Bosea vaviloviae: one gene and its partner. The protein of the gene in region 2 interacts with the protein of the main gene of each other region in a pairwise test. Links are inferred from orthologs where the notes say so. Each region holds a gene or a part of one and is shown on either strand. Other genes may lie near its edges.

Region 1 (5,255 bases), 1.4 Mb from region 2 along the record:
TCACCGCGACGGCAAGCTCGCCATTATTGGGGCCGGCGCGCAAGATCAGGCTGTCGCCGAGCCCGTCGCGGCCCGGCAAGCGCTCGACCGCGATCGGCAACCCTTCGACCTCCTTGGCGACGAGATCCATCATCCCGTTCACGCCGGGCGCATGATGGGTCGGGCTCTCCAGGGCAAGCCAGACGGACAGGGCGGAGATGGTGGGATCGACGGTGCTCATGCCGCGAGCTTCGCCAAGAAGCATGGCGCAAGCAAGGACGCGGCCTGGCGCGGCACCCCTGCCCTCACCGCATGGCGAGCTGCGATTGCGGGTTGACATCACGTACCGTCTCTACTTAACCATATGGTTAAGTAGAGACGGTAACCAACCCCACCGCGACAGCCCCGACGGAGACAACATGCCCAGCATCCAGAAGATCACGCCCTTCCTGTGGTTCGACAATCAGGCCGAGGAGGCAGTCGCCTTCTATCTCTCGGTCTTCAAGAACGCGAAGGCCGGCCGCGTGATGCGCTGCGGCGATGCGGGTCCCGGCCCCAAGGGCAGCGTGCTCTGCGCATTCTTCGAGCTCGAGGGCATGCAGTTCACCGCGCTGAACGGCGGGCCGCATTTCAAGTTCACCGAAGCGATCTCGCTCCTGATCCATTGCGGCTCGCAGGAGGAGGTCGATTATTTCTGGGAGAAGCTTGGCGAAGGCGGCCAGACCAGCCAATGCGGCTGGCTCAAGGACAAATACGGCCTGTCCTGGCAGGTCACGCCCGACCGGCTGCTGGAACTCAACATGGACCCGGACCCCGCCAAGGCAGGCCGGGTCATGCAGGCCATGATGCAGATGACCAAGATCGACATCGCTGCGCTGGAGCGCGCCGCGGCGGGGTGAGCGATCTCCCATATGTGAAGCGCGTCATGGTCGGGCTTGACCCGACCATCTCGTAAACCAGAACCCTCTGGTCATGAGATTCTCAGGGCACAAGCCCGAGAATGACGCTCTACAATGGCTTCAGGCCTCTCCCCTCACACCCGCTTGACGTTCCAGAAGGTCGGGAAGCTCGCCAGCACACCGGTCAGCGTCTTGCGATAGGCCGTCGGCTGGAAATACTGGCCGAGCGGCGCATAGGGCACGTCCTCGAAGACCTGTTTCTGGATATCGGCCGCGATCGCCTTCTGCGCGGCAAGGTCGGGCGCCTCGATCCAGGCATCGCGCAGCGCCTCGATCTTGGGCGCCACCGGCCAACCCGGCCAGGCATTGGCGCCATTGCCGCGCAGCGAGAGATGGCCGACGGGATCGAACATGTCGAGCCCGGCCCAGCCGGTGAAGAAGCAGTTCCAGCCGCCCTGCGCCGGCGGCTCCTTCTTGGCGCGCCGCGCCACGACGGTGCCCCAATCCATGGCCTGATAGTCGACATTCATGCCGATGCGCATCAGCATCTCGTTGGCGACCTCGCATTCGGCCTTGAGATTGGCGAGGTCGGTGACGCCGAGCAGCACAACCTTCTCGCCATTATAGCCGGCCGCCGCCAGCGCCTGCTTGACCTTAGCCGGGTCGCGCGGGCCGTTGAGCACCTCCATGCCGGCATCGCTCGCCAGTGGCGTGCCCGGCGGGAAGACGCCGACGCCAGGGCGCCACAGGCTCTTGTCGGGTCCGCCGACCGCTTCCATGAACTCGGACTGGTCGATCGCCAGCAGGATCGCGCGGCGGATCGCCGGATTGTCGAAGGGCGGATGCAGGTGGTTCATCCGCATGATCGCAACCGCACCAGTCGTCTCCTTGATCACGACCTCGATTGCGGGATTCTTCGCCAGCATCGGCAGCAGATCGGGCAAGGGCTGCTCGACCCAGTCGATCTCGCCGCTCTGCAGCGCGGCCGCCGCCGTCGCGGGGTCGGGCAGCGTGTGCCATTCGACCCGGTCGAAATTCACGATCTTGGGCCCGGCGGTGCGGCCGGGCACGCCACCGCTGCGCGGAACATAGCCGGCGAACTTCTCATAGACGGCACGGCTGCCCGATTGGCGCTCAGCCGCGACGAAGCGGAACGGGCCGCTGCCGATGACCTCGGTGACCTGGGTGAAGGCGTCAGTGTTCGCCAGCCGCTCCGGCATGATCACCGGCATGAAGGCGGTCATCTTGGCGAGCGCATCGGGCAGGAGCGGGAACGGCTTCTTCAAGCGGAATTGCAGCGTCTTGTCGTCGACGGCCGTGAGTTCGTCGGTCAAACCCAGCAGCGTCTGGCCGAAGGAATCGCGCTTGCCCCAGCGCTTCAGGCTCGCCACGCAGTCGCGGGCCAGTACGCGCGCGCCGTCATGAAAGACGAGACCGTCGCGCAGCTTGATCGTCCAGACCTTGCCGTCGGCATCGGCAACCGCGCCCTCGGCCATTTGCGGCTGGGCCTTGTAGGTTTCGTCCTGCCCAAACAGCGTATCGTAGACCATGAAGGCGTGGTTGCGCGTCACCGTCGCCGTCGTCCAGATCGGATCGACCACGGCGAGATCGGCCTGCGGCACGAATTTCAGCACGCTCTTGTCGGCCGCACGCCCGATATTCGGAGCGGGCAAGGCCAGCGCCGCGGCGCCAAGCTGAATAAACCTACGCCGTGTCGGCATGATCGACCTCCTCTCGCTGAACCGGAAGTGCAGCACAAGCGAGAGCCTATCCTGCGGCAAGGATCAGGCAAGCGGCATGCCAATGCGCGGCGGCCGCACCGGGGGAGACGATCAAAAAAGGGCGGCCCGGACCTCGTCCGAACCGCCCGTTTTGAATGCTTGCCTAAGCGAAAAGCCGACTTCTCTCGCCGCCCGGAGCCTGGAACGGCCTAGAACGGAATATCGTCGTCGAGATGGGTCGAGGATGAACGGCCGCCACCGCCGCCGCCACCCGCCATGGCGGGCTGGCGCGGTGCAGCGCCGCCGCCCATCGGGCTCGACCGGCCAAAGGAGCTGCCGCCGCCCGAGCGATCCTCCATCGCGCCGCTGCCTTCGCCATATTCGTCCGAACCGCCCTGCCCCCGGCTGTCGAGGATGGTCAGTTCACCACGGAAGCGCTGCAGCACGATCTCGGTGGTGTATTTCTCGACACCCGACTGATCCTGCCATTTGCGGGTCTGGAGCTGGCCCTCGATATAGATCTTCGAGCCCTTCTTCAGATATTGCTCGGCGACCTTGGCGAGGTTCTCGTTGAAGATCACCACCGAGTGCCACTCGGTGCGCTCCTTCTTCTCGCCCGACTGCTTGTCGCGCCAGGTTTCGGAGGTCGCGATCCGCAGATTGACCACGGGTTCGCCGCTGCCGAGACGCCGTACCTCGGGATCGCGCCCGAGATTGCCGACCAGAATGACCTTGTTGACGCTACCAGCCATGAGAGGCTCCATTTCCTGCGCACATCGAAACCGGCCATCGACCGGAGCCGGACCCTACCGATCCGTGACGCCACTATCAACGATGTTCTTGCTTTGTTCAAGAGCCTTCGCCAGGGTTGTCCCCGGAATTCGTGATTCGATTTTGCCGGAGCTCGAAGCTGCCGCGATCAGCTCCGAAGTGCGGCCGACTCCGGCAGGATCTAGTCGGGCAGAAGCTTGTCGGGCAGGACCTTGCCAGGATTGAGGATGCCGAGCGGGTCGAGCGCCTGCTTGATCGCGCGCATGACGTCGACCGCCTCGCCATGCTCGCGCTCCATGAACTGCGCCTTGCCATAACCGATGCCATGCTCGCCGGTGCAGGTGCCGTCGCAGGCGATGGCGCGCTCGATCAGGCGTTCGTTCAGGCGTTTCGCTTCAGCCAGCTCGGCTGGCGAGTTCGGGTCGATCACCAGGCCGAGATGGAAATTGCCGTCGCCGACATGGCCGACCGTGCCGATATAGAAGCTCGCCGCCTCGATGTCGTCCTGCGTTGCCGCAAGGCAGGGCGCGAGCTGCGAGATCGGTACGCAGACATCGGTGCTCCAGATCCGCGCATCCGGGCGCATCGCCTGCAGCGCGTAATGGATGTTGTGCCGGGCGCGCCAGAGCCGGCGCCGCTCTTCCGCGTCGGTCGCCCAGGCGAGATGCGTCGCGCCATGCTCGCCGACGATCCCCTCCACCGTCCTGGCCTGCTGCTCGACCTCGGAGGGGCTGCCATGCAGCTCGAAGAACAGGGTCGGTGTCTCCGCGAGCTCCAGCTTCGAATGCCGGTTCACCGCCGCGATCGCCCGCGCATCGACCAGTTCCACCCGCGCCACCGGCACGGCGCATTGGATCACCGCCGTAACGGCCTCGACCGCGCCCGCCACTGTGGCGAAGGAGCAGACCAGCGCCGAGACGGCCTCGGGCAACGGGTGCAGGCGCAGCGTCACCTCGGTGATGATCCCGAGCGTTCCCTCCGAGCCGACGAACAGCCGGGTCAGATCGTAGCCGGCCGAGGATTTGCGCGCCCGCCCGCCGGTCTTGATGATGCGCCCATCGGCCATCACCACGGTAAGCGTCACCACATTCTCGCGCATCGTGCCGTAGCGCACCGCATTGGTGCCCGAGGCGCGCGTCGCCGCCATTCCGCCCAGCGTGCATTCGGCGCCCGGATCGACCGGGAAGAACAGCCCGACATCGCGCAGCGCGGCATCGAGTTGCTGGCGGGTGACGCCGGCCTCGACCGTCGCGTCGAAATCCTCCGGCCGGATCGCCAGGATCCGCGTCATGCCGGAGAGATCGAGGCTCACCCCGCCCTGCAAGGCCGCGATATGGCCCTCCAACGAGGTGCCCGCGCCGAAGGCGATCACGGGGGTCTCGTGCTCAGCGCAAAGCCGCACGATCCCCGCGACCTCCTCGGTCGACTGCGCCCTGCAGACGGCATCGGGCGGGCGGCTGGCATGGTAGGATTCGCCGCGGCCATGATGCTCGCGCTCGGCCAGCGAGGTCGAGAAGCGGGCGCCAAGCAACGCGCGCAGCGCCTCCGCCAGCGCCGGGGCGAGCCCGCCCGCCGCGGGAGCCGTATCGAGGGAGCGCGAGGCTGGCAGGACGGCTGTCACGGCGGCGTCTCCGATCGAAACGGGCGGGTCGAAACTGGTTCGGGTCGAAACGGGCTCGAGCGGGCGCGGCTGCGCCCCGTCCCGGCGTCACCGAGGACTGGCATACAAGCCCATCTCGTGCAAGGCTCTGTATCTTGCATACAGGACGGAGATTGCCGTGAGCCCTCGCCATTCCCTCGCCGACAGGCTGCGCCAGCCCGGCCTCGTCGTCGCCCCCGGCTGCCATGATGCGATCGGCGCGCGGGCCATCGCGCAGGCCGGCTT
Region 2 (5,382 bases):
CTTGCCGGCGACGCCCTTGAGGGCGGACCGGATTTCTTCGACACGCTTGGCCGTGGGCTGTTCAGCGAGCGTGACCTCGGCGCTGACGATGCCCTTGGCCTCGGCGACGAGGTTGCGATAGCCCTGGATCATGCCCGGCAGCGTGAACAGGCGGCGCTTGCTGGCGACCAGCCCGATGAAGTTCCCGGCGATGCCGGAGATGCCTGCCTTGGCGAGGATAGCCTTGATCGCGGCGACCTGATCCTCGGCCGAGAAGGCCGGGCTCTCGACCAGCCGGCGCAGATCGGCGCTCTCGGCCAGCATCGCGCTGAAGCTGGAAAGGTCGGCGGAAACGGCGTCGATGGCATTGGCCTCGCTCGCCAGCTCGAAGAGCGCCGTGGCGTAGCGCCCGGCGACGCCCGAAACCAGTACTCGATCCTGCGATCCGCCTTCAGCCACGCGTCACGTCTCTCGTTCAAAGGACCACACCGGCGACCCCCTGCGAGGGCGGAGTGCATCGTCCTGGCGCTGCGATGTATCGATCAGGCGAAATGCGCGCTGGCAAGCGCACTTAACACCGAGAATGCGGCGGTGCACTAGCATGCGATCCGGGGGTGCGCAACCCGAAGAACGCCACAGTTCGGTCTCAATCTGGGGATGGCGCCGGGCGGGCTTTCGCCTCCCCGCGATCAACCATCCATCGGCTCTCGCCGCTGAGTTGGAGCCCGCCGCCCACCGAGAACCGGTTTCCACTTTTCGACGCCATGCTCTAACTTCGTCGGACGATCGAATACATCGGACCCCGACACGGGCTGGATCGATCCCGCTCGCCCGCTGCCGGCCGAAGCATCGGCACAAGCCGGGATACGGAGATCGAGATGGCGCGGAACAGGATCGGTCTCGGGCTCGTCACGGGCCTTCATATCCTGGTCGGCGCATTTGCCGCAGCCTGGCTGCTCGCGCCGCCAGCGGCCTTCGCCCAGGGTGGAGCGGAGATCCGCTACATGCAATTGAATGACGAGACGGTCGGCGGCAGGCGGCTGACCTTCCGCGACAAGACCGTGATCTCGCTCCACAAGAACCACGACTACACCATCTCCGGCCCGCTCCATGTCGGCTTCTACGAATCGGGCGGCAAGAAGCCGACGCGGGGCAAATGGGAGGTCCGCTACGGCAACACCCTCTATGTGACGATGGAGGACGCCTCCTCGCGCGCCTGGGTTTTCTTCAAGATCGGCGACAAGCTCTATCTGCGCACGGTGACAGGCGGTGTGCCCAACTTCGGCGACCTCATCCTCAACATCGCGCCGTTGCGGTGAGGCTGCCGCCCTGAGATCACGTCGCATTCGTTTCTAAAAGCCGAGAGCATTGCTGTTGCGCCTCACAAAAAGCTCTGCGGATCGACATCGACCGCAACCCTGACCGAGCCTTTCGGCTTCGGCCCGCGCTTGAGCCAGGCGCGCAGATAGTCCTGCAGATTGACCTCGCGCGTCGTCTTGACGATCAATCGCACGCGATGGCGCCCGCGCAGCACCGCGAGCGGCGCCTCCGCCGGCCCCAGCACCGAGACACCGTCGGGCGCATCGGCGCAACGCGCCAGCGCACGTGCATGCCCCTCCGCCTCGGCGGCGGTGTTCGCCGATACGATCAGCCCGGCGAGCCGCCCGAAAGGCGGCAGGCCGGCCGCCTCGCGTGACGCCGTCTCGGCGGCGTAGAACCGCTCCGGATCGCCCGAGATCAGCGCCTTCAGCACGGGGTGCCCGGGATCATGCGTCTGCAGCAGGGCGCGCCCAGGCCTTTCGCCGCGCCCCGCTCGGCCGGTCACCTGCCGCAGCACCTGGAAGGTCCGCTCGGCCGCGCGCGGATCGCCCGAGGTCAGGCCGAGATCGGCATCGACCACGCCGACCAGGGTCATGCCCGGAAAATTGTGGCCCTTGGCGACGAGCTGCGTGCCGATGACGATGTCGAATTCGCCCGACGCGACCGCCATCAGCTCCTGTTTCAAGCGCTCGGTGCCCCCTGGAAAATCGCTGGACAGCACGATCCCCCGCGCCTGCGGGAACAGCGTCGCGACCTCCTCGGCCAAGCGCTCGACGCCCGGCCCGCAGGCCGAGAGGCTCTCAGCCGCATGGCAGGCCGGGCATTCATGCGGCCGGCGCTCGACATGGCCACAATGATGGCAGACCAGCGCCCGCCGGAAGCGATGGTCGACCAGCCAGGCTGAGCAGTTCGGGCATTGGAAGCGGTGGCCGCAATCGCGGCACAGCGTCAGCGGGGCATAGCCGCGCCGGTTGAGGAAGAGCAGCGACTGCTCCTTGGCCTCCAGATTGTCGCTGATCGCCTTGATCAAAGCACCCGAGATCCAGCGCCCGCGCTCGGGCTTGTCCTGGCGCAGATCGACCAGCCCCAGCGTCGGCAATTCGCGTCCGCCGAAGCGCTCGGGCAGCTTGAGATGCGTGTAGCGCCCGCGCTCGGCATTGACGCGCGTCTCGAGCGAGGGCGTCGCCGAGGTCAGGATGACGGGCGCGTTCTCGATGCGCCCGCGCACCACGGCCATGTCGCGGGCATGATAGCTGACGCCGTCTTCTTGCTTATAGGCGGCCTCATGCTCCTCATCGACGACGATCAGGCCGAGATCGCGATAGGGCAGGAACAGGGCTGAACGCGCACCTGCCACCACCCTGGCCTCGCCGCTCGCGATCGCCGCCTGCAACCGCTCGCGCTTGCGGCCCGTCACGGCCGAATGCCAAAGCCCGGGCCTGACCCCGAAGCGCGCCTCAAAACGGTCGATGAACTGCGCCGTCAGCGCGATCTCCGGCATCAGGATCAGGCTCTGGCGGCCCTGCCGGATCGCCTGCGCCACCGCCTCGAAATAGACCTCGGTCTTGCCCGAGCCGGTGACCCCCTCGAGTAGGGTCACGCCGAAAGCAGCAGTCTGAACCGACGCCACGAGCTCTTTGGCCGCCGCCGCCTGCCCCTCCGACAGAACCGGTTGCGCGTGATCGGGATCGGGCATCGCCGCGATCGCGTCGCGCGGCAGCGCCTCGACGCTGAAGGTGCCGGCATCGACCAATGAGTCGATCACCGCCATGCTGACAGAGGCTGCCTCCGCCAGCGCCGACTTGCCCGTCAGCAGACCGCCCTCGGCGGCGGCGATGGCGCGGGCGCGGGCCGGCGTCATGCGGGCGGGCGGCGCGCCGACAAGTCTGACGCCGAGCTTGGGCCGCTCCGGCGTATCGTCGGGCTGCCGGCGCAGCACCAGCGCCAGCACCGAGCCCTTGGGGGCGAGCGTGTACCAGGCGACCCAGTCGACCAGCTTCATCAGGGCGGGATCGAGCGGCGGCATGTCGACCCGCCCCGTCACCCGCTTGAGATTGCCGCCGCGGCCTGAGCCCTGGCTCCAGACCACGCCCACGGTCTCGCGCGGGCCGAGTGGGACATGCACGACATCGCCGGGCTTGAGCACGAGCCCGTTCGGCACCGCATAGCTATAGGCCTGGTCGAGCCCGAGCGGGATCAGCACGTCGACCGTGCCGCCGCCTTCCCCACTCTCTGGCTCATCATTCATGGCCGCGTGTCTAGCATCGATTCGCGACCTGTTAAGGCAGGGGCGTCATGCTCAGCCGAACCACTGCGTCATGCTCGCCCTTGTGGCGAGCATCCACGTCTTGCCTCCCTCGACGGAAAAGGCGCGGTTCAAAGACGTGGATGGTCGGGACAAGCCCGACCATGACGGGAGTCCCGAGCCTTGACCGATTTCGACACCCTGCGCCGCGATTGGCTCGCCCATCTGGCAAATGAGCGCCGGCTCTCGCCCAAGACGCTCGAAGCCTATGGCCGCGATCTCGGCCAGTTCTCCGCCTTTCTGGAAGGCCATCTCGGCGGTCCGGCCTCGCTGGCCGATATCGCGGCGCTGAAACCCTTCGACCTGCGCGCCTTCCTCGGCCAGCGTCGGCGCGAGAATGTCGGCAACCGCACATTGATGCGCCAGCTCGCGAGCCTGCGCTCCTTCGCCCGTTTCGGCGAGCGCACCGGCAAGCTGAAAGCCGCAGCCTTCGCCGCGACGCGCGGGCCGCGCATCGGCAAATCGCTGCCGCGCCCGCTCGACGCCCGCGCCGCCAAGGCCGTGACCCAGGTCGACATCCGCGCCGGCGAGGAGCGCGAGGCCTGGGTGCTGGCGCGAGATGCCGCCGTGCTGGCGCTGCTCTATGGCTGCGGCCTGCGCATTTCGGAGGCCCTGTCGCTGACCCGCGCCCAGGCGCCGACGAGTGCCGGTGACACCCTGACAGTGATCGGCAAGGGCCAAAAGACCCGCATGGTCCCTGTTCTGCCAGCCGTGGTGACGGCCATCGCCGAATATATCGCGCTTTGCCCCTGGCGCTTGCCGCCGGATGGTCCGCTCTTCCTCGGCGTCAAAGGCGGCCCACTCTCGCCCCGCATCATCCAGCTTGCGGTCGAGGGCTTGCGCGGCGCACTCGGTCTGCCGTCCTCGGCGACGCCGCATTCCCTGCGACACTCCTTCGCGACCCATCTGCTGGGTCGCGGCGGCGATCTGCGCGCCATCCAGGAGCTGCTCGGCCACGCCTCGCTCTCGACGACGCAGATCTACACTCGCATCGACTCGACGCGATTGATGGCGGCCTATGACGCCGCCCATCCCCGCGCCGGGCGCTGAGCAAGCGACGCTCGCAAATTCCCGACTTGAATTCGTCATGCAACACGGTCATTCCCGCCCTGCAATTTCTAGGGGAGAGAATCAGTCCATGTCAGCAGCGCCCGACTTCACCGACAGCGGCAACAAGCGCATCGGCTTGCTGATCGCCATTCTCGCCCTGCTGCTCGCCTTCTCCGAGATCGGCGGCAAGAACGCCGAACAGGACGCGCTCGCGAAGAATGTCGAGGCGTCCAATCTCTGGGCCTTCTTCCAGGCCAAGACGATCCGGGGCACGACCTTGCGCACGGCTGCCGAGGCGATGGAGGTCGAGCTGGCCGGGGTCACCGACCCCGCCGCGCGCGACCGCATGGGCAAGCGCATCGAATCCTGGAAGGCGACCGTCGCCCGCTATGAATCCGAGCCCGAAACCAATGACGGCCGCAAGGAGCTCATGGCGCGCGCCAAGGCGGCAGAAGCCCAGCGCGACATCTCCTCGGCCCGCGACGACAAATACGACGTGGTCTCGGGGCTGTTCCAGATCGCCATCGTCGTCTCGTCGGCGGCGATCATCACCGGCCTCACCCTGCTGGCCTTTACCGGAGTGGGACTTGGACTGCTCGGCGTCGCCCTGATGGCCGTCGCGCAATTCGCGCCTACCGCGTTGTTCTGATGGCGCGGTCGGCTAGGATGCTGGCTCAATTTCGATGAAGTCAGGGCCTGATGCCGATCGCGATCAGTGTCAAAGCCGC

Evidence for each region. Proteins that work in one complex are often made in the same cells at the same time.
Region 1: the proteins of BHK69_RS28825 (region 2) and ssb interact in binary tests that used the Escherichia coli proteins (3 or more experiments, as listed by UniProt). The link is inferred for Bosea vaviloviae from one-to-one orthologs.

What each region holds. Positions count from the first base shown.
Region 1 is NZ_CP017147.1:4,797,197-4,802,451, forward strand. What follows is about bases 1,581-4,377. They hold ssb (single-stranded DNA-binding protein), read right to left. Parts: upstream 3,352-4,377; coding sequence 2,809-3,351; downstream 1,581-2,808. Other genes in these bases: BHK69_RS21980 (ABC transporter substrate-binding protein), read right to left, coding at 1,581-2,599; BHK69_RS21990 (FAD-binding oxidoreductase), read right to left, coding at 3,552-4,377. In the rest of the region: BHK69_RS21970 (M20 family metallopeptidase), read right to left, coding at 1-220; BHK69_RS21975 (VOC family protein), read left to right, coding at 408-878; more of BHK69_RS21980, read right to left, coding at 1,013-1,580; more of BHK69_RS21990, read right to left, coding at 4,378-4,991; BHK69_RS21995 (isocitrate lyase/PEP mutase family protein), read left to right, coding at 5,149-5,255. UniProt on the Escherichia coli protein: Plays an important role in DNA replication, recombination and repair. Binds to ssDNA and to an array of partner proteins to recruit them to their sites of action during DNA metabolism. Acts as a sliding platform that migrates on DNA via reptation.
Region 2 is NZ_CP017147.1:6,207,817-6,213,198, forward strand. The notes cover bases 955-3,878. They hold BHK69_RS28825 (primosomal protein N'), read right to left. Parts: upstream 3,548-3,878; coding sequence 1,361-3,547; downstream 955-1,360. Other genes in these bases: BHK69_RS28820 (hypothetical protein), read left to right, coding at 955-1,298; BHK69_RS28830 (tyrosine recombinase XerC), read left to right, coding at 3,728-3,878. Outside these bases: BHK69_RS28815 (F0F1 ATP synthase subunit delta), read right to left, coding at 1-438; more of BHK69_RS28820, read left to right, coding at 858-954; more of BHK69_RS28830, read left to right, coding at 3,879-4,654; BHK69_RS28835 (DUF4337 domain-containing protein), read left to right, coding at 4,743-5,303; BHK69_RS33300 (hypothetical protein), read left to right, coding at 5,354-5,382.